3 regions of the Paraliobacillus zengyii genome follow, and region 2 is predicted to be linked to each of the others. Evidence: predicted binding sites of a transcription regulator. Region 2 holds the regulator's gene; each other region holds the start of a gene.

The links. The regulator LexA, encoded in region 2, represses DNA repair genes until DNA is damaged. The targets are predictions, from matches to a motif close to CGAACATATGTTCG.
Region 1: the regulator LexA is predicted to act here: its motif matches at 6,720-6,733, upstream of DM447_RS15205 (RpnC/YadD family protein).
Region 3: the regulator LexA is predicted to act here: its motif matches at 1,772-1,785, upstream of ruvA (Holliday junction branch migration protein RuvA).

Annotation. Positions count from the first base shown of each region.
Region 1 covers NZ_CP029797.1:3,037,934-3,048,544, forward strand. The annotation lists gene DM447_RS15185 (GTPase domain-containing protein) at 1-2,641, opposite strand, end outside; gene DM447_RS15190 (NAD(P)-dependent alcohol dehydrogenase) at 3,098-4,192, shown strand; gene DM447_RS15195 (Parvovirus coat protein VP1-like protein) at 4,256-4,495, opposite strand; gene DM447_RS15200 (5'-nucleotidase) at 4,575-5,465, opposite strand; gene DM447_RS15205 (RpnC/YadD family protein) at 5,633-6,658, opposite strand; gene murQ (N-acetylmuramic acid 6-phosphate etherase) at 6,783-7,679, opposite strand; gene DM447_RS15215 (GntR family transcriptional regulator) at 7,705-8,430, opposite strand; gene nagB (glucosamine-6-phosphate deaminase) at 8,510-9,247, opposite strand; gene nagA (N-acetylglucosamine-6-phosphate deacetylase) at 9,249-10,418, opposite strand.
Region 2 covers NZ_CP029797.1:1,854,228-1,864,838, reverse strand. The annotation lists gene sirA (sporulation inhibitor of replication protein SirA) at 1-56, opposite strand, end outside; gene tkt (transketolase) at 199-2,205, opposite strand; gene DM447_RS09405 (DUF896 domain-containing protein) at 2,313-2,537, opposite strand; gene DM447_RS09400 (YneB family resolvase-like protein) at 2,615-3,280, opposite strand; gene lexA (transcriptional repressor LexA) at 3,573-4,205, shown strand; gene DM447_RS09390 (N-acetylmuramoyl-L-alanine amidase) at 4,247-5,056, opposite strand; gene DM447_RS09385 (YfhO family protein) at 5,300-7,873, opposite strand; gene DM447_RS09380 (GtrA family protein) at 7,886-8,260, opposite strand; gene DM447_RS09375 (glycosyltransferase family 2 protein) at 8,208-9,200, opposite strand; gene DM447_RS09370 (PRC-barrel domain-containing protein) at 9,373-10,119, opposite strand; gene mmsB (multiple monosaccharide ABC transporter permease) at 10,281-10,611, opposite strand, start outside.
Region 3 covers NZ_CP029797.1:2,364,929-2,375,539, reverse strand. The annotation lists gene DM447_RS12150 (YebC/PmpR family DNA-binding transcriptional regulator) at 1-305, shown strand, start outside; gene DM447_RS12145 (hypothetical protein) at 428-757, shown strand; gene DM447_RS12140 (BofC C-terminal domain-containing protein) at 888-1,451, shown strand; gene ruvA (Holliday junction branch migration protein RuvA) at 1,837-2,448, shown strand; gene ruvB (Holliday junction branch migration DNA helicase RuvB) at 2,461-3,462, shown strand; gene DM447_RS12125 (DUF2905 domain-containing protein) at 3,459-3,659, shown strand; gene queA (tRNA preQ1(34) S-adenosylmethionine ribosyltransferase-isomerase QueA) at 3,670-4,701, shown strand; gene tgt (tRNA guanosine(34) transglycosylase Tgt) at 4,733-5,872, shown strand; gene yajC (preprotein translocase subunit YajC) at 5,889-6,155, shown strand; gene DM447_RS12105 (TIGR04086 family membrane protein) at 6,349-6,723, opposite strand; gene DM447_RS12100 (ArsB/NhaD family transporter) at 6,881-8,188, shown strand; gene DM447_RS12095 (DUF421 domain-containing protein) at 8,249-8,917, shown strand; gene spoVB (stage V sporulation protein B) at 8,914-10,467, opposite strand; gene DM447_RS12085 (post-transcriptional regulator) at 10,583-10,611, shown strand, end outside.

The DNA.
Region 1 (10,611 bases), 1.2 Mb from region 2:
TTAATTCAAACAAGTTAAGTGGGTCACGGTAGATTTCTGGATTTTTTTGCATGCCAGTTAATGCTGCATTATTTTCCTCAATCTCCGTTTTTGTTTCCCCTAACGTTCTATTTAATACGGCAATTGGCTCCTTGAAAAACATACTAATATCTCGTTCTAGCGACCTCTCAAATAGTTCGAATTGTTGCATGAAATTATTCGTAATGGTTATCGTTGTCGCCTTATAGTCTTTATTTTCAATGTATTGCTTATATTTATTATGAAGCAATTCCTTTTGCGATAGTGCATCAAATAGCTTTCCAGCACCTTTTAATAAAAACTGTGATTGCGTAAAACGCATGAGAATATTATTTTTTTCAAGTTGAACACTTCCAAGTGTCATTCTATCTACATCACGACGCCAATCATCGATAACTTTAAAATCACAATTTAGAACGATCTTTTCTTCTCCATATAGTTGATTGAAACTTTCACTCATCTCATCTAAATAGGACTGATTTTCATTGAACGCCCCTTCACTTTCCACAATCCAACTTTGAATTGCCGCTCGAAAGTTTGGCATTGCGGTACCTTCTAAATAGGCAGTCACTTGTTTATTCATTTCATCATTTAGTTCGACATGTATTTTACCAAAATCACTATCTTTCGTGACCATCTTAGAACAATTTCGGAGGATTTCTGGTACTTTTTTCATTATATCTTTTTTCATTTCATTTTTAATCGTACTATAAGCGTGTTTTGTAACACGAACTTGATTCTCTTCCATATCACTTAATTGATTAAATGCGCCATTTAGCTTTGCGACAATTTCTTCATTCCATTTGATATGGTCAACGATATCATTTTCCATTTCTACGCGTTTTTCAAGCAGATAGGCAATTGATTCCTTCATATAATAAAGAAGACTATTTGATTGTGCATTTTGATTTTTCAAATTTAAGGATTGAACAAGCGTAGATAACTCATTGAATAACCCTGTAGTCTCTTCATTTTCGTAAAAAGTAAATATTTTTGCACCTGGAAAATATTTTGTAATTCTTGTCGTTGTTTGTTCCACTATCTCATTATCTATTAAATTGTCTTTCTTACTTAATAGAAAATGAATTGGCATTGTTGGAATGCGTTCGCCTATTCTGATAACTGTATCCAACTCTTTCCCTGTTAGAGAAGTATCAGCGTCAAGGACAAATAGGATACTATCGGCTACATGCATATCTCTAAATCGCTCACCCTTACCCACAAGCAATCCAAGCTTATTTTCATTTAGAAAGGAATGTGGCATATCGCAACGAATAAACGTATCCTTCTGTTTTGAAAAATCTTTCAAATCACTCAAATCAGTAATGTTTTTAATCTCTTCATCTGAAATCGCCTGAATATCCGTTTCTTTAGCATCTTTAAAAAGTATGGTAGCTGCGCTTGCATGGTCTACGAGTTCATCACCTAATAACCTATTTACAAAAACAGACTTTTTACTACTTGCTGTTCCGGCAACAAGTAAGTGGTGATGATCAACATCCAATAGCTCACTAACCATCGCTTCCATTCGCTTACTAACAGATAAACTCTTACTGTCAGCCCATTTCCTAATCGATTCAAAGAGGTCTAAAGCATCACTTAAAAGCCTCGGATAGGTTCCAGCATTACGCACCAAATTTTCCGCCTCATTGACTACAGAATCTTCAAGATCCGAAGGGAAAACCTCGTTCCAAGCAAGTACAGCAGCTGACGCAACCAAAGCGTCTGATTCAGTAGATAATTTGATCCAATTTGTTAAATGATTTGCTATTAAATAAGAGAACTCCCTTATTACATACTGCCCGTTTATCAATGAAAAATAGGTTTCTTTATATAGGAGAGAAAGATCTTTCCAAATAAGCCCATACTCTGGTGCAGTATCCAAAATCAAGTCATTGATCTCTTTTAGCCAAGTGAAGTAATAATCTGTTTCCCTATAGCTCTTCCATAGTGCAGCAGTAAGACTTTCAAAACGAACATGATCGCTATTGTAGACCACCATCAAGACATCACTAAAATAGCCTGGCTCCATTTGAGCTGTATGTCCTTGTCTTATATACGATTCTAAAGAGTCTACCCAAACAGGTGATTGCGTTCGAATAACTTCATCAACCGCAAGCGCTACTGCATTATCATAATCATGATTTTCCTCAAAGAAAGTACGAGCAGTATTCGTGACATCTGCATCGTCTGGGTTTAGACGTACCGCTTTCTTTATTGTTTCTGTTGCCATATCAAGCTTCCCCTGTTGTATGTAAAGTGCCATTAATTGCAAGAATACTTCTATTTTCAAAATATCTGAATCCGTTTCAATTTCTTTATAATTCTCCTCAGCAATAGAGAATGCATGCATTTCATAATGCGCATCGGCAATATTTAATTGTGCCCAAGATTGTAACTCATTTGATACATTTTTCCATTTATAAATAGCCGTTTCAAAGTCTTTATTCAAGAAGTAAACTTCACCCTGAGCAAAGCGAATCGAAGCTAAATCGTCCGTCTCATTCTGTTGAGCTATCCTATATTGTTCACCCAAAACCTTAATTGGATGTTCCTCTTCATTGCTTTCCATAAGCGTCTTATAAAAAGATTTACTGATCAGTTGTTTCTCTAGTGTTGTCATTTAAATCCCCCATAGCACGTATTTAGAAATGTGCATCTTCATTTTGCACATATACATTATCGATGTCTTAAAAGTCCATTTTTCTACTTTCTTTCATTGTAACAAATATTATGTTTGTACATTGTTTCATTTTCTTATCATTTTTAATACATGCTTAATGAGCAGATTATTTAGAGGATAATCCGCTGTTTAGTTAATACATAATCAATGGTTAGAGAACTCATATGTTTCAAATCATAATAGATTTCATCAGAAATGATTAGATATCCTTACAGACTATTCATCCTAAAAGATCAAGTTGAATTAATTGAAGCGCTTTCAAATGGTGTGTTAACATTGTATTATACTAGAAAAGGAGGTATGGATTTCATTTAATCGTAAATCAGATGGTTACAATAGTAGATTCTAGTAAAATTCACAGACAAACTTTTCAAAATAATAACTGGAGGGAATTTAATGGAAATTAAAGCAATTGTTACAAATGAAGAAGAACATTTTAATTATACGACGATAGCATTGGATGATCCTGGTGAGAATCAAGTGTTAGTAAAAGTTGTTGCTTCTGGTATTTGTCATACTGATGCTACGGTGCTCGATGGATCCATACCAACACCTTATCCGGCTGTTTTAGGACATGAAGGTTCTGGAATAGTCGAAAAAGTAGGTAGTAATGTAAAAAGTGTAGTAAAAGGGGACCACGTTGTCTTAGGATTTTCCTATTGTGGTCATTGCGAAGGTTGTTTAAGCGGAAATCCCGGTGGATGTGAAAACATGATCGCGTTAAATACTTCTGGTACAGATGAGAACGGAGAAACACCACTTCATTCAACAGAAGGAAAAGACATATCGCAATTTTTTGGTCAGTCGTCTTTTGCACATTATTCTGTAGCTGATGAAAAAAATGTTGTTAAAGTTTCAAAAGATGTAGATTTAAAACTATTAGGTCCTTTAGGTTGCGGAATTATGACAGGTAGCGGTACAATCCTTAATTCTTTAGCACCAAAACCAGGATCTAGCATTGTTATTTATGGTACTGGTGCCGTTGGTTTAAGTGGTTTAATGGCTGCGAAGATTAGTAACTGTTCTACAATCATTGCAGTTGATATTCATGATAGTCGTTTAGAGTTGGCGCGTGAATTAGGCGCAACACACACTATTAATAGTACAAAAGAAGATCCAGTTGAAAAAATTAACAAAATTACGAATGGTGGCGCCAATTATGGATTCGAAACCACTGGTGTCAACACCGTAATTGTTCAAGCCGTAAAATCTTTACGTGTTAAAGGGGTACTGGCCTCAGTAGCAGTAGGTAAAAAAGATGTGACATTGGATTATACAAGCGATGTGGTTTTTAAAGCCGTAACGATAAAAGGTGTCATAGAGGGCGATGCTGTTCCACAAACGTTTATACCAAAACTAGTGAAATTCTATCAAGATGGGCTCTTCCCATTCGATAAACTAGTGAAATTATACAAATACACAGATGTGAAACAAGCATTTGAAGACTCGAAGAATGGTAGTACGATTAAACCAATACTTGTTATGGAATAAGGGACTTTATTTTATAAACTGTTAGCTTTTGTTAAAGCTAACAGTTTTTTATGATGAAAAATATTAGTACCTATTGCGTTTATTTCCGATAACTCTATTCATAAATCTAGCATCTCTCCCTATTTTATTAGGTTGATTTGCTAATCGACTCGTTTGTCTTAAGAAGATATCATCACACACTTTTTGACCATATCTTCGGTAACAAGCATCATGTTCTATACAAATTGCATCTAATCGATTAACCGGCGTACCAGGACCGCTGCAACCAGGACCACAATAACGATAACCAGGATAACAAGGCATACCAGATTCCTCCATTTCATATTTTATAATATTATATGGGAACGGAGAGAGAACGACTGTGTGTGCAACTTACTGCTATTTATTTATTTTTGTAGGGTACTCTGGCTGATGGAATGTTTTTTGATAAATGAACTTCCTGATCATCAAAGAAGATATGCGCTCCAAATGCTTCTAGAATCTTTTCTTTTGAAGCCCCTCCAAGAAAAAATGCCTCGTCAATTCGAATATCCCATGATCTTAAAGTGCGAATAACACGTTCGTGGGCATGCAAATTCCGAGCTGTGACTAAAGCTGTTCGAATCGTCTTTTCATCTGATCCAAACTCTTTTTGCAGGAATACCAAAGTCTTTAATAATTTAGCGAAAGGCCCTTCTGGTAATGGATTTTTCGCATTATTCCTTTCATGTTCCTCAAATGCTTCTAATCCCTTTTCTTTATAGATTTTTTCCGATTCATCAGAGAACAGAACTGCATCGCCGTCAAAAGCAATTCTTATTTCTTTCAATGTTGATTCGTGATAAGAAGTATCATTTTGATAGATTAAGCCTGCCGCTACTCCAGCATTAATTGCTTCTTGAACATCTGATTCATCTGCCGAAAGAAATAAGTCGACATCAAAAGCATTTAAATAAGGTACTAATGATGCACCACTTGTTAAAGCAGCCCTTTGAATATCTAAATCATATTCTTTAAACGAATTAAATATACGAAGACTTGTATCAGGGTTATTACGAGACATTATAACTACTTCTGTTTTCCTTTCTCCTTCGGTCACTTCATTTAACTTTAAAATGCCTTTAATAAGACTAAAACCTAATCCAGGTTCTAATTTCTTATCCTCATGTTCAATTTGATAATTGGAATAAGCTTCTACCCCATCCTTTTCATATATCTCATTTTCTTTTCTAAGATCGAATAAAGCTCTAGAAGATATACCAATAACTAAGTACTCAGAAAAATTGAAAGCCATTTATCTATCTCTCTCCTCTACTTTAAATCTATACTAGATTCGATTATTACTTTAAATAATGAAACTATCAATTAATTATAGCATGTTACAAAAAAGCCTTGCAGCGATTACTCTCCACAAGACTCATCAGACACCATTATATTTCAAGAAGTTGTTGAACCTAAAAATTATTTCAAGTACTCTCTTACTTCATCTATATTTTTGAAATTATCTATATGGTCGATAACCAATTCTAATGTCTCGATTTCTTGTTCATTTAACTTTTTCTCCATCTCATCTGGAAGGGGAGCTACAAATTTTGTGATTAATCGAATAGCAACAGCTGCAAGTGCCTCTGTTTTTCCTTCGATCTTGCCTTCTATCTTTCCTTCTATCTTTCCTTCTATTTTTCCTTCTATTTTTCCTTCGATCTTTCCTGCTTCCCTTCCTTCACGCAAACCTTTATCACGCCAGGAGTTAGGCAGTTTTTTCACGAATTCCTCTAGACTTTCATCTTTGGATTCTCGCAAACTTTCCATTAGAATTTCCTCCTCTGTTTGATTTAGACTCATATACGACTCAAAAAAGCCGAATATTAATTCCATTTTGGCTGGATTCAGTTCCATTCTCGCTAACATACGTAAGAATTCCTTTTTCACTTGTATTCTCTCTGTCTGTTTATAACCCATTTTACTTAATAATGCCGCTGCGATCGGATTATCAGACGTTAAAAAAGTACGCCAATTATGTTTCTTTAATTCAACTTTTAAAAATTGGAAAGTTAATACATGGTGAAAAGGAAATGTCATTTCAAAAACGTCTGGTTCATCTCGAATCGCATCATAGGTAAATAGTGCAATTGGAAGGATTGGTTTTCTATATTTAGTATACAACAAACTGAAGTATTGAAACATTCTTTCATCAAAATTTTCTTGCGGATAACTCTGTGATTCTACATGTATAATGAGTAGTGTATCCTGTTCTTTCCATGTTGCTTCCATCACCATATCTGCTTGGCGTCTTTCTCCATGAATTAAATCAGTAAATACTTCATCTGCTAGGGGCTTTAAGGATGAGAAATCTAGTTGTTGGTGAATCTCGGGGAAAAATAGCGATATAAATTCTTCGAAAAATGTACCGATCAACTGCTTGAACAACTGATCGTGGTCCATGTATATAGGCCTATCTTCATGAACTGTTAATAACGCTGGCAATCATAATCACCACCCTTTCATATAGTTACTATAAGTATACATCAAAGGAGCATACAAATAAAGAACTAATGTTCGTTTTTTCCGGATCGTTTCATTTCAGAAAGTGACTAAACAGGCAGGATTACTAGAAGAAATCATGTAATGCCTTTTTCAAGTGTCCGTTTGATTCTCGTAAATATTTGTCCGCTTGTTCAACACTTGCATCTGTCATACTTATAAAAATAGCCTTTTTCAAATCATTTCTTGTTTTTTTCATAAGTTCTTTTGCTTCAGGTTCTGATATATCTGTAATCGCCATTAAAGATTGCTCAGCGCGTTTGACTAACTTTTTATTGATAAGTTGTACTTCTACCATTTGATTTTGATAGACTTTTCCGAGTCGAATCATTGTAGCTGTAGACAACATGTTGATAATCGTCTTTTGCGCTGTACCTGCCTTCAACCGAGTTGAGCCGCGTATAACCTCAGGACCAACCACAGCTTCAATTGCGCAATCACTTATAGCAGAAGCAGCTGCTTCATGATTACAACTTATCGCTATCGTCACCGCGTCCACCTCATTCGCATAATTGATTGCCGCCAGTGCAAATGCGGTTGATCCACTAGCAGTTATTCCGATCACAACATCACGCGAATTTAATTTATACTGTTCTAATTCCTTCATAACCTTAGCGCTCTCATCTTCATGCTGTTCAAGTGGATGCCACATCGCCTCATAACCTCCAGCAACAATCGCTATCCAACGATCTGCTGAAACGGAAAAGGTAGGTCCTAGCTCGACCGCATCAAGTACACCAATTCTCCCACTTGTTCCAGCCCCAACAACAAATACACGTCCACCTTTGTTCCATTGGGAGACGATTAAATCAACAGCACGTGCTATATGAGGTAAACAGGACTTTACGCCTTGATATATCACGCGGTCTTCTTCAAGCATTAATGTAACAATATCCATTGCATCCATTTCATCTATCGCTAAACTGTTTTCATTAACCGATTCCGTAATAGGTATTTTTTTCATTGCATTCACCCCGATACATAGAAATTTAAAGCCTCGTTAATTCAATCATAAACTTGTATCTATCTGCACGATAAGAGGATTTGACCACTTCAACTATTGTGCCGTCTTCAAGACTAGTTGCACGCTGAATTAACATAATCGGTGAATGTTCTGGAATTTTTAAGTATTCCACTTCTTCATTGTTTACAATAGCTGCCTCAATTTCTTGCGTGCCTTTAGCAATTTTCAAAAGAAGTTTCTCTTCCATATATTCATATAGAGATTGTTGTACGATTTCCTCTGTTAAGCCTTTTACTTTATTTGCAGAAATATAAGTACGCTCCAGTGCCATTGGTTCTTCTTCAGCTAAACGAATTCGTTTTATTTCATAGACCGGACCATGTTCTTGAATTCCCAACTGATTTGCTAGTTTGCTGTCAGCAGGAATAATCTCAAAGCTGATTAACTTACTACTTGCTTTCATACCTCTTGATTTCATATCCTCAGAAAAGCTAGTTAGTCCTTGTAAACTTTGTTCTAACTTTTTTTCCTTAATAAATGTTCCTTTGCCTTTTACACGATAAAGATAACGCTCATTTACTAGATTCACAATTGCCTGGCGTATTGTCATTCTACTTACGTTATACTTATCAGCATATTCACGTTCAGATGGAATCATATCACCTGGTTTTAAATCACCTTTTTCTATTAATTGTTTAATATGTTGCTCTAGTTGGTGATAGATTGGAACGGGTGAATTTTTATCAATCATTCTCGGTTACCCCTTTCAAACGTGCAAACAATCTATTCATTTGATCCAATGAATAGATTATCTCTTTAAATAGCCTTATTTAATTAACATTAGCATACTGCAATGCTTCTTCATCTGCAACAATCGTTACATTTGGATGATGGTGCAATGCAGAGGCTGGAAACGACGGATCCCATTTTTCATCCTTTAGTAATCTTGTAAGTGCATCACTCTTTTTTTTGCCAGATACTAATAGTAATATTTCTTTACTTTGCAATATGGTGCTAATTCCCATCGTAATTGCATGCGTAGGTACTTCCTCTAGACTATTAAAAAACCTTGCATTTGCAGTACGCGTCATGTCAGTCAACGTTTCTACATGTGTTCTAGTATCAAATTTCGTTCCTGGCTCATTAAATCCAATATGACCGTTACTTCCTAATCCAAGCAACTGTAGGTCAATTCCACCTTGATTTTTGATTTTATTCTCATAAAGCATACACTCATCATTTAAATTGTTAGCTAAACCATTCGGAATATGGGTTTGTTCTTTCGGTAAATGAATAGGATCGAATAGCTGCGTTTCCATAAAACGATAATAGCTAGTTGGATCAGTTGGACCGACACCTACATATTCATCTAAATTAAACGTTGTTACGTGCTGGTAATCCGTTTTATTCTGCTGATAATCATCTATCATATATTGATACGTTTCAATTGGTGTACTTCCAGTAGCTAAACCTAGCGTGAGTTTGTCTGATGACTTGATACGCTTTAATAGTAGTTCTGTAGCAATTCTGCTCATATCGCTATAATCCGTTGCCGTAATAAGTTTCATTTTATATCTCCTTCTTATATGCAAGTGCGCCTCGACATAGCGTCATAGTAATATCCAACTGTTCATCCAGAATGACGATATCAGCATCTTTACCAGTTGAAATACTGCCTTTTCGATTATACACGTTTAATTCTTTTGCCGGTGTCGTTGAGGACATCTTAATTGCATCTTCTATTTCACAATTAGTGAAAGTAATGATATTTTTAAATGCTTGTGCCATAGTTAGTACACTACCTGCTAACGTGCCATCTGCAAGTGTTGCTTTACCATCTATAACCGTTACTTGTTGTCCACCTAGATCATAACTTCCATTTTTTAAACACTTTGCCCGCATCGCATCTGTTATTAATAGTAATCGATCTGCCGTTTTTTGTTGGTAAGCTAATTTGATTGCCTCCGGTTCAACATGAATACCATCTGCGATTATTTCGGTTATTAATTCTTCTCTAAGTAAGGCTGCGCCAACAACACCAATTTCGCGATGATGGAATTCACGCATTTGATTAAATAAATGTGTGACATGCGTTAGACCAGCTGTAATTGCTTGATCAACTTCTTTAAGCGTCGCATCCGAATGACCAATAGAAGCAATAACATTTGATTCTTTCAAATAATTAATCAGTGCATTTGCGCCAGCTTTTTCAGGGGCTAATGTCACTAGTTTAATCGTATCATTCGCAATAGTTTGCCATTTTTTAAATAACGCTAGGTTAGGATCAATCACATGTTCAACTGGCTGTGCGCCAGCTCTTTTTCGATTGATAAAAGGACCTTCTAAGTGCACACCTAATATCTCAGCTTGCCCTGATGATTGTTGGTTCTTTATAAAGTCACCTGCATTACTTAATGCATTTTCTATTGATGATTGCTCTTGGGTAATGGTTGTCGCCAAAAAACTGGTTGTCCCTTCAGATGGAAGAGAAGTGACAATGGTTTGCAAACTTTCTTTCGTTGCATCCATTGTATCTGCACCGTTAACACCATGAATATGAACATCAATCATTCCAGGAATTGCTTTTGAATGATCTGGTAATCTTATTAATTCAAACCCCTCATGATTTGTAAGTTTATCCATATCTTCCACTTCGGTTATTGTTCCATTAACTACTTTAATATAACCATTTTCGATCTTGCCATTATCTGTGTAAACTTCCAAATTGGTAAGTAGCATATTATGATTATTCAATTTCTCACCGCCAGTAATTTTTAATATATAAATAATGATATCACCATAATGTATAGTTGTCTAGTTAACTAAAGCAATTAGTTAAAAATATTAAATACCACTTATTTGTATAGACAATTTTAGTTAAGATTAGTTAAAATAAAATCACTAATAAACGTTTGATTAATAAGGTTTAACA
Region 2 (10,611 bases):
TAGAAATAAGAATAACAAACTTCACTATTTAAAAAAAACACATAATATTTTTGCATAAGCTTGTCCCCCTCTTTTGACAAACAGTATACAAAAAAAAAGATGCATATCTTGTCATAATGAAGTAAAAAAATAATAAGCTTTTGTCAAATCCAAAAAAAACCTCACTTTATTGTGAAATAAAGTGAGGAATTGGTTAAATTACGCTTTAATCATCGCTTCAAATCTTTTAACTACATTATCAACAGTGAAACCATATTCTTGCATGATCTTATCACCATTAGCAGATGCACCAAATGTATCAATTGCTAATATGTCACCTTCATCACCTGTATAACGTTCCCAACCAAATGGTGATGCCATTTCAATTGCTAAACGCTTCTTAACAGTAGATGGTATGACTTGTTCTTTGTATGCTTTATCTTGTTTATTAAAACGATCCCAAGATGGCATACTCACAACACTTACATCATAACCTTTTTCTTTTAATTCGGCTTGTGCTTTTACTGCTAACTGAACTTCAGATCCAGAAGCAAGTAATAGTGCATCAGGTGTTGCTTTTGTTGCAGCACTTACTACATAAGCACCTTTTTTAACACCTTCATATGCATTATCTTTCGTATCTGGTAATGTTGGTAGGTTCTGTCTTGTTAAAACAAGCATAGTTGGTACCTTTTCAGACTCTAAAGCTAGACGCCATGCTGCTTGTACTTCATTACCATCACCTGGACGAATAACTGATAGATTTGGCATTGCTCTAAATGCAGCAAGCTGCTCAACCGGCTCATGTGTTGGACCATCTTCCCCAACAGCAATAGAATCGTGTGTCAAAACATATGTGACAGGTAATTCTTGAATGGCAGATAAACGTACAGCAGGACGTAAATAGTCACTGAATACAAAGAATGTGCCACCAAAAACTTTTAATCCGCCATGTAATGCCATACCATTTAAGGCTGCAGCCATCGCAAATTCACGTACACCAAACCAAATATTTCGACCAGAATAATTATTTTTAGAGAAATCTTCTGCACCATTAATTTTTGTTTTATTTGAACCAGCTAAGTCAGCACTTCCACCAAAGAAATATGGTACTGCTTCCGCTACTGCATTTAAAACTTCACCTGATGATGCTCTTGTAGCAAGTGTATGTTCGCCAGCTTCATATACTGGAAGGTCTTTTGCCCAATCTGATGGTAGTTCACCTTTGATTGCATCTTCCAGTTCCTTAGCAAGCTCTGGATGTGCTTTTTTATATGCTGAAAATACATCATTCCACTCTGCTTCAGTCTTTTTACCACGTGTTACAATTTTCTCTTCAAAATCTTGATAAACTTCTTCAGGCACGAAGAAATCTTCATGACTCCAGTCATAAAATTCTTTTGTTAATTTAATTTCATCTGCACCTAATGGCGCACCATGTGAAGCAGAAGAAGCTGATTTATTTGGTGAACCATATCCAATAACAGTCTTCACTTCAATTAAAGTAGGTTGATCTAGATTTGTTTTCGCTTTTTTGATCGCTTCACGAATAGCGATAATATCATTGCCATCTTCTACTCGAATTACTTCCCAGCCATATGCTTTAAAACGATCTTCTACATTTTCAGAAAAAGCCTGGTCTAATTCACCATCTAATGAAATGTCATTAGAATCATATAGTGCAATAAGTTTACCTAAGCCTAAATGTCCAGCTAAAGATGCTGTCTCATGTGAAACACCTTCCATTAGATCGCCATCACTAACAAGCGCATAAGTAAAGTGATCAACTACATTAAAATTATCTCTATTGTATTTAGCAGCTAAGTGCTCTTCAGCCATTGCCATACCAACAGACATCGCAACACCTTGTCCTAATGGCCCAGTAGTTGCTTCAATTCCGTCCGTGTGTGTTACTTCAGGATGACCTGGAGTGATAGATCCCCACTGACGAAATCCTTTTAAATCTTCAATTGATACGTTGTAACCTGATAAATGTAGTAACGAGTACAATAGCATAGATCCGTGTCCTGCTGATAATACAAATCTATCTCGGTTAAACCAACTAGAGTTTTTCGGATTATGGTCCATAAAGTCAGTCCATAATGTATATGCCATTGGTGCTGCCCCCATTGGTAATCCTGGGTGCCCAGAGTTAGCATTTTCAATTGCATCAATAGATAGCGTGCGAATCGTGTTAATAGAGCGTTGTTCAGTTTGTTTTGACATACTTTGTATCCCCTTTCGAAAATTATGAAAATATGTACGTACAATTAATATCCTATAATGAAAACGGATAATAAACAAGTACTATCTTCAAGAATATTCAATTATTTTTAATTTTCTTTTCTCAAATTCTTCACTTTTTCTGGAGTGACATCATCTCCATTAGGATCAATGATCTTCATCCCTTTGAATTCATTTTTAAAAGATTGTCGTACATTTTTTAAATATTCTTGTCTTAGTTTTTGCTGTTCTTCTTTTTCTTCACTTGTTAACCCTTCTTGTTTGGCCTTTTTAGCCAGCATATTAATACGATCTAATTTATCTTTAGCTAACATCGTTCTTCTCCTTTACGTATAAAGTTTTCTCGAAAACAGAAAAGACAAGTATCCTTTAATATGGATTCCTTGTCTATTCATTCTATATGAAAGGTATGCTCAGATTCAAGCGATACATATTCTTGGTATCTTCGGTGAACTGTTGCTTTGGACACTTGAAAACCCAATCCACGAAGCGTAGTCGCTATTTCACCAAAAGTTAATTGATTGTCTCGCAAACGTTTTACCTCTTCAATTGGAAATTCAATTCGATTGCGACCATTCGCGTGATCACGGTTACGAAGGTTTTTAGCTGGATCGTAGCCATTTTTAATAGCTTTTTGCATCCCTCGTTTTATTTTAATGTTATGAATTTTACGTTGGTACTCTTCAACAACACCTACAATCTGTAAAACCATTGCATCAGATTCAGATAATTGTAATTCTCCTTGATTGGATAAAGCATATATTTTCACACCTAACTTAGAAAATTGATGGAATAAGGCAATTTTAGTATTACCTCTTCCTAGTCTTGTCTCATCTTGAACTAATAGACAATCCACTGCTTCAGTTGCACATTTTTCTAATATGGATAAAATACCATCTCGTTCAATTTCATATCCACTTTGCCTTTCTTCTATAATACTGATGACTTCCATTTGTTCTTTTTCTGCTAACTCTATCAATTCTTGTTTTTGTCTATGTAAGGAAGAAGACTGCTCTTCTTTTTCCGTGCTTACCCGACAGTATATAATCGCTCGCATGATAACTACCTTTCTATTTTAAACATATTTTTTAACTAGAAACTAAACCCATATACATAAATCCTAACGTAAGAATGAACGAAATGAAATAGAATAAATCCACCATAGTAATATTAGTTATTTTATTAAACATTTTGTTTCCTCCTTTGATATTAAGAACGATTGTTCGCATCTGTATTTTATTATAACCGAACGATTGTTCCTGTCAAGTCTTTTTTAGAACTTATGTTTGTGTATTTGTGATAAACATGCTATACTTTCACTAATAAAATATGTACGGAGGTGCATCATTATGACGAAAATTTCAAAACGTCAACAAGCAATCTTAGATTATATTAAAGATGAAGTAGCAGCAAAAGGATATCCACCTTCAGTAAGAGAAATTGGCGGGGCTGTTGGTCTAGCATCAAGTTCCACCGTACATGGGCACCTTGCTCGACTAGAGAAAAAAGGATACATACGTAGAGATCCAACGAAACCTAGAGCAATAGAAGTATTACATGCCGCTGATGACTCTAGTATTCCTAAAGGAGAAGTAACGTTTGCACCTGTTATAGGGAAAGTTACTGCTGGTATCCCCATTACTGCTGTTGAAAACATTGAAGAATACATCCCACTACCTTTAACTCTTACACATGGAGATGCTACCGATCAGTCAATTTTTGTACTTGTAATTGAAGGCGAAAGTATGATCGAAGCAGGTATATTAGATGGTGACATGGTAATTGTAAAACAACAGCAAACCGCTCAAAATGGAGAAATTGTAGTCGCCATGACAGATGAGAATGAGGCTACAGTTAAGCGCTTTTTCAAAGAAAAAGACCATATTCGTCTACAACCCGAAAACGCAACAATGGAACCACTCATATATGATAATGTTTCCATTTTAGGTAGAGTAATAGGCTTATATAGAAATATCCATTAACAATAAAAGAAATCTCCACTTAAACATAGTGGAGATTTCTTTTATCCGTTGAACGTACTAATAAATGAATCAAACCCTATTTCATTTAATTCATCTACACGGCCTTCAGCATTGGACCTGTTTTGAAATGACCCAACAATCACTCGGAAGTAAACTTGCCCTTGGTCATTAAATTCCGTTATAAAACTACTATAACCATGCCTATTTAGAACATATCTACGTTGCTTCGCATTTTTCTCGGATTGAAACGAACCTGTAACAACTCGGTAAAAAGATGACGTATCAGGTTCTTCTGCATTCGAGTCTTCTTCTAATTCAAATGCTTGTGCGATACCAGATGCATGTGCACGTGCTACTTGTTCAATCCATTGTGGCGTTTTCATTTCTTCAGCTTCAGCATCATTATCTATAAAACCATTTTCTGTCAATATTGCTGGCATCGTCGTTTCTCTTAACACATGAAAATTCGCTTCTTTTTTACCTCGATCACGCCATCCAATCGTTTCAACAATTTCGTCGTGAATAGTAGATCGCAATCGTTCTGTTTCAGATTTCGAAGCAAAATTACCATTCCATATATAGCTTTCAAAACCAACACCGCCACCTGCGTTAATGTGAATGGAAAGATAGTAATCGGCATTCCAATCATTCGCAGCGTTTGTTCGATTGGTCAGGGAAACTGACTGATCTGTTGTTCTTGATAGACGTGTGGTGACATTTTGATAAGAATCGTTCAATATCTGTTGTAATTTTAGAGCAATATTTAATGTTATATCCTTTTCTACTAACCCGTTACTACTTGCACCTGAATCATTTCCCCCATGTCCAGGATCAATAAAAATTTTCGGCATTTGTCAAACCTCCTTCACTACCTTTATATGAAATAAAAAGGTTTTACGTGTGGACTGATCTTCCATAACGGAGGCTTAAATTTAGATATTCTTTTCTTAAATATTCTAACAACTAATTCCTATATCCTCATTAAAACTGGTGCTTAGAATTCCTCTAATAACAAATTCCATAAGAAAACAACTGATTTATATAAGACTTTCCGAAAATATTACCCGGGCAACCGCAAAATATGACTTTTTCTCTTATTGGTTTCTTCTGCAAATTAATATAGATAAGAGTAGGCTAAAACTCGATAAAACAATCGATAGTATAAAATAAGGTGGATAATAGAGTAATTCTATCTCGTTTTCATCTTTGTCTATGGGAAATCCAATAAAAGCATAGTTAACCTTCTCAATTTTTTGCTTTTTATTATTAACTTTAACTTGCCACCCTTTTTCAAATGGAATAGGTAGCATCATGAAATAATCATTTCTATCGTTGTTAAAAGTTATGGATATTCGATTATCTTTCCACTTTAACGTACTATTATTTGATACCTTGTTTTTTTGATATTCCAAACGGGCATAGTCTGTTTGATATAGTTCTAAATCTCTTAAGATGTACTTTCCTTTAGGTAGTCTAATTCGAATTTTATTCGAATTATCTACGCGGATTGTTAGCTCATCATCATATGTTTTATAAATAGATTGATTAGATTTTCGTGCAGTTTTATAATCGTTTACTTTTAATGTAAACCCTTGATCGACTGCAGTGTTCTCTAAATGAAAGTGTACGTACAGATCCTTTGCTGCAGACGTTAATGAATCTGTTTCTATATCTAAACCACCATTTTCCTCAGTAACAGTTAATACGTTATTCGTATAAGAAGCACCAACCATCATGATTTTCGTTTGGTCGATAAGATTAGCGTCTTGTGCTATTTCTGCGTTTGTTTGTTTCGTGTTGGATATAATTACACCTTCGAGCATCGCATACTCTTTACTTAAATCAGAAACCTGTTCGACATCTTTTTCTGAAAAGAAATTTTTAGTTGTTCGAATAAAAGGCAATACATTATTGTTTTCTAAAACGATATAGTTCTTTGATTCAAGTATTTTTGAAAATCCATATGGTACGCCCTCTTCGCTTTCCTTCTCCCTTATCATGTACTTTCCTTGAAATAAACTATATAAGTGCGCCCGATTACCAAATGTTGCATATCTACTAACACTTTCCCTCCCTGTGTCAATATTTAGATCGTTCAAATAAAGATCGATCAAGTGTTCGTTTAGTATACTACCGTACACACTTATTCCGTTAAAATCTTGCACAATTGGTGTATTATTAAGTCTGTCTACTTTCCAGTCAATCCGGTATAGCGAATCGGGGTCTTTGTTTTTAATTTGTTGCAAAAGCTCTCTTTGTTCTTTTCCGTTATATTTATCGCTCAACAAATAATTTTTAGAGGATTTACTAACTTCCCCTGCTTGAGAAAGACCATATTGAAAACTATTCGCAAAAATGATTACGAGTAACAAAAGTCCTACATACATAATATAAAAAGCACTTTTTTCTTTTTTAAATACAGCATAAAAAAGTAATAAGATAGTAATAGATACCATTAATAAAATTGCCAAAGAAAGCAGTGAAAAAACATGTAAATCATCAATAAATATAATTGTACCAAGATAAAGAATTAGTACAATTACACTTGATAAGATCATTCTTCTTTTCGTTACACGTTGAATGTGTTCTAAACCAAATGAAATAGCTCCTGCAATAGAAAAAGAAATCAAGTATTCCCAACGATATTGAGGTGCTGAGAAGCCATTGAATGCACTTGCAACAAGTGGACTAAAATGAAAGAAGATAAAAAAACTACTTAAAACAGAATACAGTCTAAATGTCTGCACTTTGAAAAGAGAAAGACTGAATAAAAGTAGTAAAAATACGGTAGGTAGAATAATATAACGACTATCAAATAAAATATTATCCCAGCTAAAAAAAGATACGGATTTCTGATATGCTGGTCGAAAGTTATGTAAATATCCATAAACAGCTGGTATAAAAGCTACTGCACTAATTCCAAATCCTAAAAAACCTGAACAAATAAAAAGCTTAGCGTACTTGCCTTTATCTGATTCATTCTCTGCCAACGGAATAAACCAACGAAAGATAATATATAGAATAATAAAAATTAAATTAACATATGCAAAGTAAAAATTATTAATAAGCGTTACAGCTATCGCAAAAATGAGCCAATTTGGTCTTTTCTCTCGGAAAACTTTTTCAACTCCAAATACGAGTAGTGGAATCCAGATCATTGCATCGGCAAAGAACTCCCAATACGTCACATGTCGGAAATAAATAGTAGCTAATCCATAGAAACAGGCCCCTGTAAATGCAGGCAACCAATCACTTTTCATATAATGAAATACAATACTTGTTATAACAATGATTGAAGTTAATCGAACAATACTTATAAATATTGAAGCATTTGCCCAAAACAGTGTATCAGCAGGTCCAATAACATCTAAGGCTTGTAATACAAAAATAAAAATTGCTGACAAAATGAATAGAAATGATGTGGAGAAATAAAATGCTAATTGGCTGTACGTTCCACCTCCAAGACCAAATTGATAGGAATAAAAGTAATTTCCACTTTTATATTGTTCATACAAAATTTTTTTAAAGGTAACCATCTGTTGCAAACCATCATTTGGTCCGACCATATATCTATCTAATAGCCATTCTCTCAAAAAAAACAAATGACCTAATACAGCAACGACTAGACTACTTATTATAAGATAGAGGATTTTTCGTTTGATCAGCATATGTATTCCCCGTTATTTTCTTAAAATTTTTCCTGCTACAAAAAATGTAAGAGGAACAGTAAAAATCATGGAAACAATCGGTGCTATCGTGCTACCGAGTACCAAATATTCGATAAAGACATAAATGAATATAGAGGAAACAATAATGTTAATAACTTGCGTAACCGAAAATTGAATAAATTTCATTACTGTTGGCTTTACTTGAAACGTGAAATAAGAGCTTAAAAAAAAGGATATAATTAAACTTAAAATAAATCCTGTGATATGTGAAACCAGATAGTTAATTTCCCAATATGCATGTATGAATAAATAAACAGCATAGTAATTGCACGTATTAATGATGCCCACGATGATGAATTTTATAAATTCTTGGCTGCGTATGCTCATAATTTTCTCCTGTTGAAATGTTTGTTTCTTGTATTAAGTAGTGTGGACGATGTTTCGTTTCATAATAAATCCTACCAATATACTCTCCAATAACACCAAGACAAAGTAACTGAATACCACCTAAAAAAAGAACTGCTGACATTATAGTAAAATATCCTGGCTCTGTGATTCCATTAGTTATAATAAAGAACAAGTTAATAAATATATACAAAAGAGATAAAAATAATATGAACGCACCTGAATAAAAGCAAATTCTGAGTGGCCTATTATTAAAAGAGATAATCCCATCAATTCCATAATTAAATAACATAGAAATGGACCATTTGGATTTACCATTTTTACGTGAAATATTATCATAGTAAATAGTTTTTTGGCTTAGACCTATCCAAGAAAAAAGGCCTTTTGAAAAGCGATTCCCTTCATTCAATAATAGAAGGGCCTCAACAGCTTTCCGGCTTAATAATCTAAAATCCCCTACCCCATTTTTTATTTCTACATCAACTATTTTGTTTACTAGGCCATAATAAATCGATGAAAAACAGGCACGGAGTCGATTTTCACCTTTTCGATTACGTTGTGCTATCACTTGATGATATCCTTCCTCATAGCCATGTATAAATGGTTTTATCAAATTACATGGGTGTTGTAAATCAGCGTCCATTACAATAACAGCTTCTCCACTAACATGTTGAAAACCAGCTAATAGTGCAACTTCTTTTCCAAAATTCCGTGTGAAAGAAATGTACTTTACGTTGGCATTAGTTGATTCCAACTTTTTAATTAGGTTAAGCGTATTATCCGTACTACCATCATTAATGAATAAAATTTCAAAGTTATAATCAATGTCTAAACATTCATTGGTTATCGCATCATATATTATTTCAATATTATTTGACTCATTATAAGAAGGAATAATGATAGAGATAAGGCGGTTTTTCATAGATACACCTACTTCTATTAATTGATAACAGTGATAAATATTCACTATTTATACGGATAGTATAAACAATAATGTCATAATTATTAGAAGAGTTTTATAGATGAGCGTAGGGTAATAAAATAGAGACTATCTGAAAGTAAACTTTCATGACAGTCTCTAGATTTACATCTGTTTATTCGGATTTCTTTTGTTTCCCTAAGTCAGAATAGAGTTTCTCCTCATATTCTTTCGTTAGTGGTGCATGTATATCAAAATCCGTTACATTTTTCACCTTTTCGTTATCTACTTCAACATAGATCTTCTTATCATACCAGTGTATATCACTTATCCAATCCGTAGCTATTAAAATAAAATTCGCTGCTAAGAATTTACTTGTTTCTATTACTAAGTAGGTGATTTTCCAATTCTCTTCATCTATAATAACATCAGAAACATGACCTATTTTCCCACCAATACCTTCTACTTTGTACCCAGTTAATTCACCTTTTATTTCATTAACACTTCTTAATTGATGACTTTCTTTTTGGTCAGCTTTAGCTTTTTCTTGAATTTCTCGTTGTTTATCAGCAACAGCAAGAGCAGCTGGGGTACTAAAGCCTCCCCATGGTCCAATTTGACTCCAATAATTTGGCCATCCATAATATCCAGTCAAGTCTATTTCATCTTGTTTTGAGATTGGTTCATCCGCTTTTTTATTTGGTGCATTTCTAACCTTTTCTTTCGATGCTAACACATCTACTGTCGCGTTTTCAGAATCTACTTTATTAACTGACAAAGGTGATAACAATACTTTTTCACTTGGGAGCCATTTACCCGTATCAGCTACTAAATAACGTACTGTCCAGAACTTATCGTCAAAATAGATATCTTTTATCTTTCCTAATACATCATCCGTTGCTCGAATATTAAAATGTTTCAATGTTGTTGCTAAGTAATAAATAGTTAGCCTCCTCAACTAAATTCATTCACTAATACATGTATTTAGCCTTTTCATCTATTCTTTAAACATTTTAATAGAGTAGTGGGTGTTATTAGAAGAAACATCACGAAATAAAATCACGTGATGTTTCTTCTGACTACTTATTTTCCAGCTCTATTTTTATTATATACATCAAATCCGACTGCAAGTAATAGTACCATCCCTTTTATCGCTTGTTGCCAATCAATACCAATACCGATTAATGACATCCCGTTATTCATTACACCCATAACAAGACCACCAACTATTGCGCCAATAATCGTACCGACCCCACCCGACATAGAAGCACCACCAATAAATACTGCAGCTATTGCATCTAGTTCTAACATATTACCTGCTGCAGGTGTTGCAGAATCTAACCGAGATGCAAACATTAATCCAGCTAATGCTGCAATAACCCCGTTGTTAACAAATACCCAAAATACAACACCT
Region 3 (10,611 bases), 510 kb from region 2:
TTGAAAAATCGGCAACAAATGCTGATGAAGATTCGATGCTTCTTACTGCTATAGAAGCTGGGGCAGAAGAAATGGAAACAAATGAAGAAGTATATGAAATCTTTACAGAGGTAGAAGATTTTCAAGAAGTTAAAGCTAATTTAATGGAAGAGGAGTACGAGTTGGAAACAGCAGAAGTAACAATGTTCCCTCAAACGTATACAGAATTAAGTAAGAAAGATTCGGAGTCAATGGAACAGTTACTAAGTGTATTAGAAGATTTAGAGGATGTTCAAGAGATTCATCATAACGGTTTAGTAGAATAAAGATGGTAAAATATAATAAAGTCTGACATATTTCTGATTATTTTAAAAATAATAGGCAGTAAGCCATTTCTAAATCAAGCAAATTAGAATATAATGATAAAAAACATAATGAGGTGTCTTCAATGAGTGAAATAAATGATAGTGAAGCTTTACAAGATCAATTTACTACAGACAGACAAGATGCACTCAAACATTTAGATCATTTTATTAATGATGAAAAGGATTACTATGTAATCTATCAAAAAGCAAGTCAAAGTGCAAAAAGAGAATTGAAATTTAATCAAGTTAAAAAATTGCATGACAATAAGTATGCTATTGCGATGCATAATGAAGATTTTAATGATGCTATCCGTTACTATAACGGAGAAGAAATTATTTTAGAAGAAAATGAGATATTTGAAGTGCGAATTATTGATCCTGATGAATATGATTTTGTAGTGTATACCGACTAAACCTTTAGTCGGTATTTTTGTTTTGTTTTTTATACTTTCACGAAAGTATAAAAATTTAACTATTGGTCAAAGATAACAATGATAGGACAAACTATCGTTGCATAAGTTTAATTGACCGAGGTGAAAACAAATGCATAGAAAAAAAATTTATATAAGCGTGTTAATTAGTGTAATAGCAGTCGTGGTTTTAATTGTTAGTGTTAACAAAGAACAAAGCGATGTTAATGATGTAATAGAAAGAGAAGTTACACCAACAACAAGCCAACCTGAAGTTAATGAACAACTAGTATTAGAAGTGACATTACAGAAACAATATCTTGATGGTAAAATAGAGGAAGAAACGCATGAAGAGTCTATTGGTGCAATGGAAGACTTTTGGGCATCGTATGAAGATTGGCAACTAGTAGAACAATCATCAGGTGAAATGACTTTTAGAAAGCAAGTGGATGATATTTCTCCATACTTAAAGGCAAATGGTTATTTTGGTTTACAAGAAGGAATGCTATCTATTTTTGAGGGTGAACCTGTACATCAGCAAGTAATTCAATCTTTTTATCAAATCGATACAAGCACATTAGAGAGTTTTCAAATAGAAGAATTAGAAACAGGAATTAAGATTGAAGACATAGAAACCTATCATCAAGTTTTAGAAGTTTATCGTGATCTCTCTCCAACAAAACAAGTCCAAGGTTAAACAAGTGAAGCGGATCGATGCTTCGCTTGTTTTCTTTTAGTTTATTTTTACTTTCTCAACTTTCGTAATGTAAATCAGGCACTTAAGTCTTGGTATAACAAGAAAGTCTCACAATTCAAAATAGAAGTTAGCTGAAGACTTGCCCGCGGAAAGCGACTGCCTGTAGCGCAAATCAACATGGTAGTTACTACAGAGTCTATGGTTCTTCGAAAATCAACAATTTTTTGAAATTGTGTCAAGCTATTATAATAGACATACTCTAAACTCATAAAATCCAACGTTTAATGTAATATGCTCAAATGTCTGAAAGTGATGTTATACGAACGTACGATTGTGTGATAAACTAGAGTAAAGATTTTTTGGAGAATGTTAGGGAGAGATGATGATGATTGCGTACATAAATGGTAAACTAGATACAGTGACTGAAACGACTGCTATTGTCGAAGCAAATGGAGTAGGTTATGAAATTATTTGTGCAAATCCTTTTAAATTTCAAGATCAGTTAGGTGAGCAGGTACGTATTTTTACATACCACTACATAAGAGAAGACGCTCAAACTTTATATGGATTTTCAAAGGTGGACGAAAAATCATTATTTGCACGAATATTGAATGTTTCAGGAATTGGACCAAAAGGTGCTTTATCAATTGTCGCCACTGCTGGTGTACAAGATTTTGTTGTGGCAATTGAGGAAGAAGATGAAAAATTCTTAACGAGTTTTCCTGGAGTAGGAAAAAAGACGGCTCGTCAAATGATTTTAGATCTTAAAGGGAAGTTAACAATAGAATTTGATGTATCTGCTAATGTAGCGGATGCTAAAACTGTAAAAGTTACAACAGATCAAATAAAGGCATTAGATGAAACAGTAGAAGTATTAAAATCACTAGGATACTCTGATCGAGAAATTAAACAAATTTCCCCTAAGTTAAAAGAAGAGGCTTCTAAAAATACGGATGAATTAGTGCGAAAAGGTTTAGCACTACTTATGCAAAATTAGAGGGGTGAGGAAATGGAAGAACGTATGATTTCAAGTGAAATACATGAGGAAGATACATCCATCGAATTAAGCCTACGTCCCTCCACCTTGGCGCAGTATATTGGACAACATAAAGCGAAGGAAAATTTAGCGATTTTTATTGAAGCAGCCCGCTTGCGGAATGAACCTTTAGATCATGTTTTATTATATGGCCCACCTGGTTTAGGAAAAACGACAATGGCTTCTATTATTGCAAATGAAATGGGTGTACAATTTCGAACAACTTCTGGGCCAGCAATTGAGCGTGCCGGAGATCTAGCAGCAATATTGTCTTCATTGGAAACAGGAGATGTTCTGTTTATTGATGAGATTCATCGATTGCCACGTGCTGTGGAAGAGATACTATATCCCGCGATGGAAGACTTTTGTTTAGATATCGTGATAGGTACAGGTTCTACTGCTCGTTCAGTGCGCTTAGAATTACCACCATTTACATTAGTAGGTGCAACGACACGAGCTGGGCTATTAACAGCACCATTGCGTGACCGTTTTGGTGTATTAAGTCGCTTAGAATTTTATGAAACGGATGATTTATGTGAAATTGTAGAACGTACTGCCTCTATTTTCGAAGTGACAATTGAAAAACAGTCAGCAGTAGAGATTGCAAGAAGATCGCGTGGAACACCACGTATTGCTAATCGGTTGTTAAAACGTGTGCGAGATATATCTCAAGTGCGAGGAGAATCTGCAATTAGTTTAGCTATTACCAAAGAAGCATTAGAGATGTTACAGGTCGATCAATCTGGATTAGATCACATTGATCATAAACTGCTACTCGCTATAATTGATTCTTTTCAAGGTGGACCGGTTGGCATAGATACATTAGCCGCAACAGTTGGCGAGGAATCACAAACAATTGAAGATGTTTATGAACCATTTTTACTGCAAATGGGCTTTATTCAACGTACACCAAGAGGACGTCTTGCTACACCAAAAGCCTATCAGCATGTTAATCGAGAGGTGCCAAAACCTTGACCGATTTCGGAAAAATGCTTATTGTTATTGGTATTGTATTGATTATAGTTGGTGTATTGTCTGGGATTATTGGTAAAATACCTGGGGATATTAGCTTTAAGAGAGGGAACTTTTCTTTTCACTTTCCGATTATGACATCTATTATAATAAGTGTGATTTTATCGGTTATTTTATTTATTATTAGTAAGTTTCGTTAAGGAGTGCAACATGGAGATAAAAGATTTTGATTTCAATTTACCAGAAGAGTTAATAGCACAAACGCCATTAAAAGATCGAACATCATCTCGATTATTGATAATGGATAGAAAAGATCGAAAAATAGAACATAAAAAGTTTGTAGATGTACTAGATTATTTAAATACTGGCGATTGTTTAGTATTAAATGATACCAAAGTACTGCCAGCAAGATTATTTGGAAGTAAAATTGATACTGGTGCAAAAATAGAAGTGCTATTGCTTCATCAACAAGAGGAAGAAGATGTTTGGGAAGTACTAGTTAAACCAGGAAAAAAGGTCAAAATAGGAACTGAAATAAGTTTTGGAGATGGCAAGTTAACCTGTGTTTGTCTAGATTTAAAAGAACATGGTGGTCGAATTGTGAAGTTTAACTATCAAGGAATTTTCTTAGAAGTGTTAAATCAACTAGGAGAAATGCCACTTCCTCCATACATTAAAGAGCAATTACCTGATCAAGATCGTTATCAAACGGTATATGCACGTGAGCAAGGATCTGCAGCAGCACCAACAGCAGGCTTACACTTTACTGAGGAGCTGTTAGAGAGTTTTAAAGAAAAAGGTGTTGCAGTTACTTTCTTAACGTTGCATGTTGGATTAGGTACATTTCGTCCGGTAAGTGTTGATACAGTTGAAGAACATGATATGCATGCTGAGTTTTATCATATGTCACAAGAAACAGCTGATACGATTAACAACACGAAAAAAAATGGTGGTAAAGTTATAGCAGTAGGAACAACTTCTACAAGGACGTTAGAGACGATCGCACGTGATTATGATGGGAAGCTAGTTGCAGCTAATGGTTGGACGGATATCTTCATTTATCCTCCTTATAAATTTCGTGTAATTGATGGATTAATCACCAATTTTCATTTGCCGAAATCAACACTTGTTATGTTAGTTAGTGCTTTAGCGGATAGAGATTTTGTATTAGAAGCATACAACGAAGCAGTACGTGAAAAATATCGCTTTTTTAGTTTTGGCGATGCAATGTTAATTCTATAAATTTTACAACTAGAAAGGAAAAATACAAAACATGGCAGCAATCACATATGAATTAATTAAAACATGTAAGCAAACGGGGGCTAGATTAGGTAAGGTTCATACACCTCATGGTTCTTTTGATACACCAATGTTTATGCCGGTGGGCACACTCGCAACAGTTAAGACAATGAGTCCTGAAGAATTAGAAGAGATAGGTTCCAAAATAATACTATCAAACACCTATCATTTATGGCTTCGACCTGGTGAAGATATTGTTAAAGAAGCTGGAGGCTTGCATAAATTTATGAATTGGGATGGAGCAATTTTAACCGATTCAGGTGGATTTCAAGTGTTTAGTTTAAGTGATTTACGTGATATAGAAGAAAAAGGTGTTCATTTCCGTAACCATATTAGTGGGGAAAAGTTATTTTTGTCACCAGAAAAAGCAATGGATATTCAAAATTCTTTAGGTGCGGATATTATGATGGCTTTTGATGAATGTCCACCATATCCAGCAGAACACAAATATATGAAGGATTCAGTAGAACGAACGAGCAGATGGGCTGAACGATGTTTAGAAGCACATAATCGTCCTGGAGATCAAGGTTTATTTGGAATTATTCAAGGAGGCGAATATGAGGACCTTCGTCGTTTAAGTGCTAAAGACTTAACGTCACTTGACTTTCCAGGTTACGCTATTGGTGGACTTTCCGTTGGTGAGCCTAAAGATGTGATGAATCGTGTTTTAGATTTCACGACTCCGATGCTTCCAAGTGAAAAGCCACGTTATTTAATGGGTGTAGGATCGCCTGATTCTTTAATTGATGGTGCAATTCGGGGAATTGATATGTTTGACTGCGTTTTGCCAACACGCATAGCACGAAATGGTACGTGCATGACTTCGGAAGGTCGTGTTGTTATTCGAAATGCAAAATATGCACGTGATTTCTCGCCAATTGACCCAAATTGTAAATGTAATACTTGCAGAAACTACTCTCGGGCGTATATTCGTCACTTAGTAAAAGCAAATGAAACTTTCGGTTTTAGACTTACTACTTATCATAACCTGTATTTTCTGTTAAACTTAATGGAGCAAGTCCGCGAAGCGATAAAAGAAGATCGTCTTGGTGATTTCAAAGAGAAATTCTTTGAAGATTATGGTTATAATAAACCAAATGCTAAAAACTTTTAAGAAGGAGGGGAATAGATTGGATATACTTGCAACAGTTTTTCCGTTTATTTTAATGTTTGTGATTTTTTATTTTCTTTTAATTCGTCCACAACAAAAACGTCAAAAGAAAGTAAGACAAATGCAAAGCGATCTACAAAAGGGAGACAAAATTATCACGATTGGTGGTATGCATGGAACTGTGTATGCGATCGATGAAGATACAGTTATTATTGAAGTAGATGGAACGAAGCTTACATATGATCGTTCGTCTGTTAGAGATGTAGTCTCTCAGACAGAAGCTTAATTAATAAAACGTTACAGGCTAAAAAATAGAGAGGACAGCACTCAAGTGCTGCCCTCTTTATTTTGTTTCGAAAACACCCCTTACGTCGTAGTGTATAGATGTTTCGTGTTAAACTAAATCTTTTAAATAAGTAGTCTCTTTTAGATACTATCAAGCAATTCCAAACCTAGTGAACGATCAAAAAGTATAGTTATTAGGCTTTACGATACGTATTAACCCCAAAAATAGCTCCAACTAGACCCGTTACTAAAAACCCAGTATGATATAAAATCTGTGATAAAGAAAAAACAGTTTGAAGTCCTAAGTATTGATATAAGAAAATAAATAAAGAAAATCCAAGACTAGTAAGAATCCCAATTAGCCATCCTTTTTCTCCGGCTTTTAGTCCAGCAACCCAACCCCCTGCAAATAATGCAAGAAAACTAATAATTGTTGTTGTTCCACTAAGTGTAGAAGCTCCTAAAGAAGTAAAGCGTAGTAATAAAGATAAAATAAGACTTGCTAATAATAGAATAGCTAATATGACAATCCAGCCATGTAACAGTGCCTTAAACCTCGTATTTACCATAGTTGTTCCTCCTTCGCTTGTCCTAAATTACGTGTTAATTAAATCTATGCAACAATTGCTGAAAAAGACTTAAATATTTTCTTAATCTCAGCATATATTGATAGAAAAGCTCTATGTATTTAGACAGGTTAATTTACCCTTGGAAAGGGGACAAGCAATGGCTTTTACAATAGCAATTATCATCTTTATCGTATGCTATCTATTTATTATTTCGGAAAAGGTTAATCAGGCATTAATAGCGCTCTCAGGGGGTGTCCTATTATTACTTACAAAAGTATATACCTGGGAGGCCGTATTCACTGATTACATTGATTGGAACACAATTGCATTACTTTTTTCAATGATGGTTTTAGTTTCTATTACGAAGAAAACGGGATTATTTACTTATATTGCAATAATATTTGCACAGAAAGTAAATGGAGCCCCAATTCCATTGTTAATAGGGACGGCTGTTTTAACTGCTTTAGGATCTGCGTTACTTGACAATGTAACAACAGTCCTTTTATTTGTGCCGATCATTTTAACATTAACAAAGCTTTTGGAGTTGCCAACTTTTCCTTATTTGTTAACTATTATTCTAAGTTCTAACATAGGAGGAACAGCTACACTAATTGGAGATCCACCAAATATAATGATTGGTCAAGCAGTTGAACATTTTACATTTTTATCATTCATTACTAATTTAGGGCCTGTAGTTATCATTTTATTTATTTGTATGCTTGGATTTGTAGTCTTGCGATTCAGAAAAGAGCTTGTCATGAAATTGCATTTAGTAGATGACTTACTACAAATTAATGCTAGTAAATATATTAAAAAAAGCCCGATGATTTATCAATCAGTATCTGTGCTAAGTCTCACAATTCTTGGATTTTTACTTCATCCAATTTTTCATATTGATCTAACAACTGTAGCTGTTTTTGGTGCTCTTCTTTTACTTATGTTAACGGAAAAGGAGTTAGAAACAGAAAAAGTATTTCAAGAGATTGAATGGATTACCTTATTCTTTTTCATCGGATTGTTTATGTTAGTAGGTGGCCTGGAAGAAGTAGGTGCTATTGATGAACTGGCACGATATATTATATGGGTAACAGAAGGTGACCTTCCTTTAACAGCTATTATACTACTATGGATATCAGGATTAATTTCACAAATTATTAATAATATTCCTTTTGTTGCTGCTATGATACCGGTTATAGAAGAGTTTCAGGCCTATGGGATGACGAACGTTGATCCATTATGGTGGGCTCTTGCTCTAGGTGCGTGTTTAGGTGGTAATGGTACATTAATTGGTGCATCTGCTAATGTTGTCGTAGCTGGATTAGCGGAGGGCGAGGGAGAAAGTATATCCTTTATGCGTTATTTAAAGTATGGAATTCCTTTTGTTTTATTTTCAATGATTGTTTGCACAATATATATATATTTCCGTTATTTGCGTCCTTTTATTGATTCCTTTTTGATAGGATAATAATTAGAATACAGGCGATAATAAAAGGAGGAAAGACCATCAAGTGAGGACGGGATAACGATGGATTTTGAGTTAGGAACGTTAATTTTTAGAACATTCTTTATTTATATCATAGTTGTGATTATCTTTCGTTTAATGGGTAAACGAGAAATTGGAGAACTGAGTATATTAGATATCGTTGTATTTATTATGGTGGCAGAAATGGCGGTGTTTACAGTCGAGGATACCGATAGGATGTTGATTGAAGCTCTCATCCCAATGGGTCTTTTGTTGTTTATTCAGCGAACTGTTGCATGGCTATCATTAAAAAACAAGCATTTTAGAGACTGGTTTGAAGGAAAAGCCTCCGTGATTATTTCACGTGGTAAAGTTGATGAGTATGAAATGAAGAAAAATCGATATACGTTTGATGATTTATTGCAACAACTAAGAGAGAATGGAACGAAGAGTATTCAAGATGTAGCATTTGCTATTTTGGAACCATCAGGTAAGTTATCTATTTTTGAAAATGCGAATCAAGAAGAGGAAAGTGCTGAAAATGGTTTTGTTGTTCCACTGATTATAGATGGTGTCATTCAATTAGAAGGTTTAGAGAAAATAGATCAAAATGAATCTTGGCTTATAGCGAACTTAAAACAAAAAGGATATGCTGATATAAAGCAGATATCCTTTTGTTCTTTAGATCAATCTAAAAACTGGTTTGTAGATATAAAAAATGAATATACTTAAGAAACAAAACGATTAATGAATGGTAGTTGAGCTAATTCTTCTTTTGTAATAAATCGCAAGAAAAAAAGCAAACAGATATATACAATCAGAATCGAAATTAAGAGCAATAAAAATGGAAGTAATGTAGTTTGGTACCCAGTAAAGATTTCTTTTAAAATGTTAGCTGTTAGCCAGGTTAATCCTAACAACGCAATCATTTTAAGTAAGTCAACTTTTGGGATACGAAATTGTATTACTTTATTTAATGTTGCTAGATGTAAAAATGTCCCTAACACTACACCTACTGTCATCGCAATCGCAGCCCCCATAATGCCAAATGCCGGATTTGTTGTTAAGACAATTAATATAACAAACTTCACACATGTACTAAGTATATTATTCCACATTGCTTTTTGAGCAAAGTCTAATGCTTGCAAGGTAGCATTCAATGGAAATTGAATGTATAGAAATAAAAATAAAGGGGCCATTAGAATAAGAAACCCACTTGCATTTGTTGTGCCATACATAAAATGTAAAATAGGTGAAGCAAACATAGTTAATATAATTGTAGCTATTGCACCAGAAGCGAAGGAAATGCGAATTGCTTGATGGATACGGTAATGAACTAAAGAATGATTATGTTTCGCTTCTGCTTCACTAATATTTGGAATTAAGGCTACAGCTAAAGAATGTGTAATAAAAGTAGGGAAAAATAAAAGTGGAATAGCATACCCGGTTAATGCACCATATTGCTTGGTTGCAGCAATCGTGGTAATACCGGCAATAGCCAAACTTTGAGATACTAAAATAGGTTCTAAGAAATTTGATATTGAACCAACTAATCTGCTCCCCGTGCTAGGTAAGGCAATTGATAATAAAGATTTTAATGTATCTTTCCCCGTTGTTATATATGAAAAAGTAGCATGATGTAATGTGATTCGTTTATGTTTGCGAAACATTCGTAGCATGAACATAAGTGAAATTAGTTCACCAATTATAACTGAAATCATAGCTCCACAAGCAGCAAATTCAATTCCATAAGGAAGTAATAATCTTATAAAAAACGCTACACATGAAATTCGTATTATTTGTTCGATAACTTGTGCATAACTTTGTGGTTTCATATTTTGTCGCCCTTGAAAATAACCTCGAATAACGGATGATATGGCGCTAATAGGTACCATTGGCGTAATGGCTAGTAATGGGTATAATGTTCTTGGGTCTGTTAAAAAATGCCTTGCAATAATTGGTGCACTGATAATCATCCCTATTGTAAAAAATATACTTAATGTACCAGTGATAACGAGAGAAATTATTAGAATTTTTTTAATTTGTTTCGTGTTATTATTTGCTTCTGCTTCAGCTACCCGCTTGGAAATTGCGATAGGTAGTCCAAACTGTGATAAAGTATAGATGAGAAACAGGGTTGGTAAAGCCATGTTGTAAAGGCCTATACCCTCTTCACCCATTAACCTAGCTACAACAATTCGATTAATAAAGCCTAATAATCGTGTGATAAGTCCAGCAACTATTAATATAAGTGTTCCTTGCAAAAATGTTTGTTTTGTCATTATTGACAATCCTACCTTCTCAAAAAAATAAAATTCCTATACAATAATGTATATGCAGATAGATTGGTCAAGCATGACAAGCAGTTAGATAAATCCGAAAGAGGAGGTTTTATATATGGTAGTAGTTAAACAAGTAGAAGACTG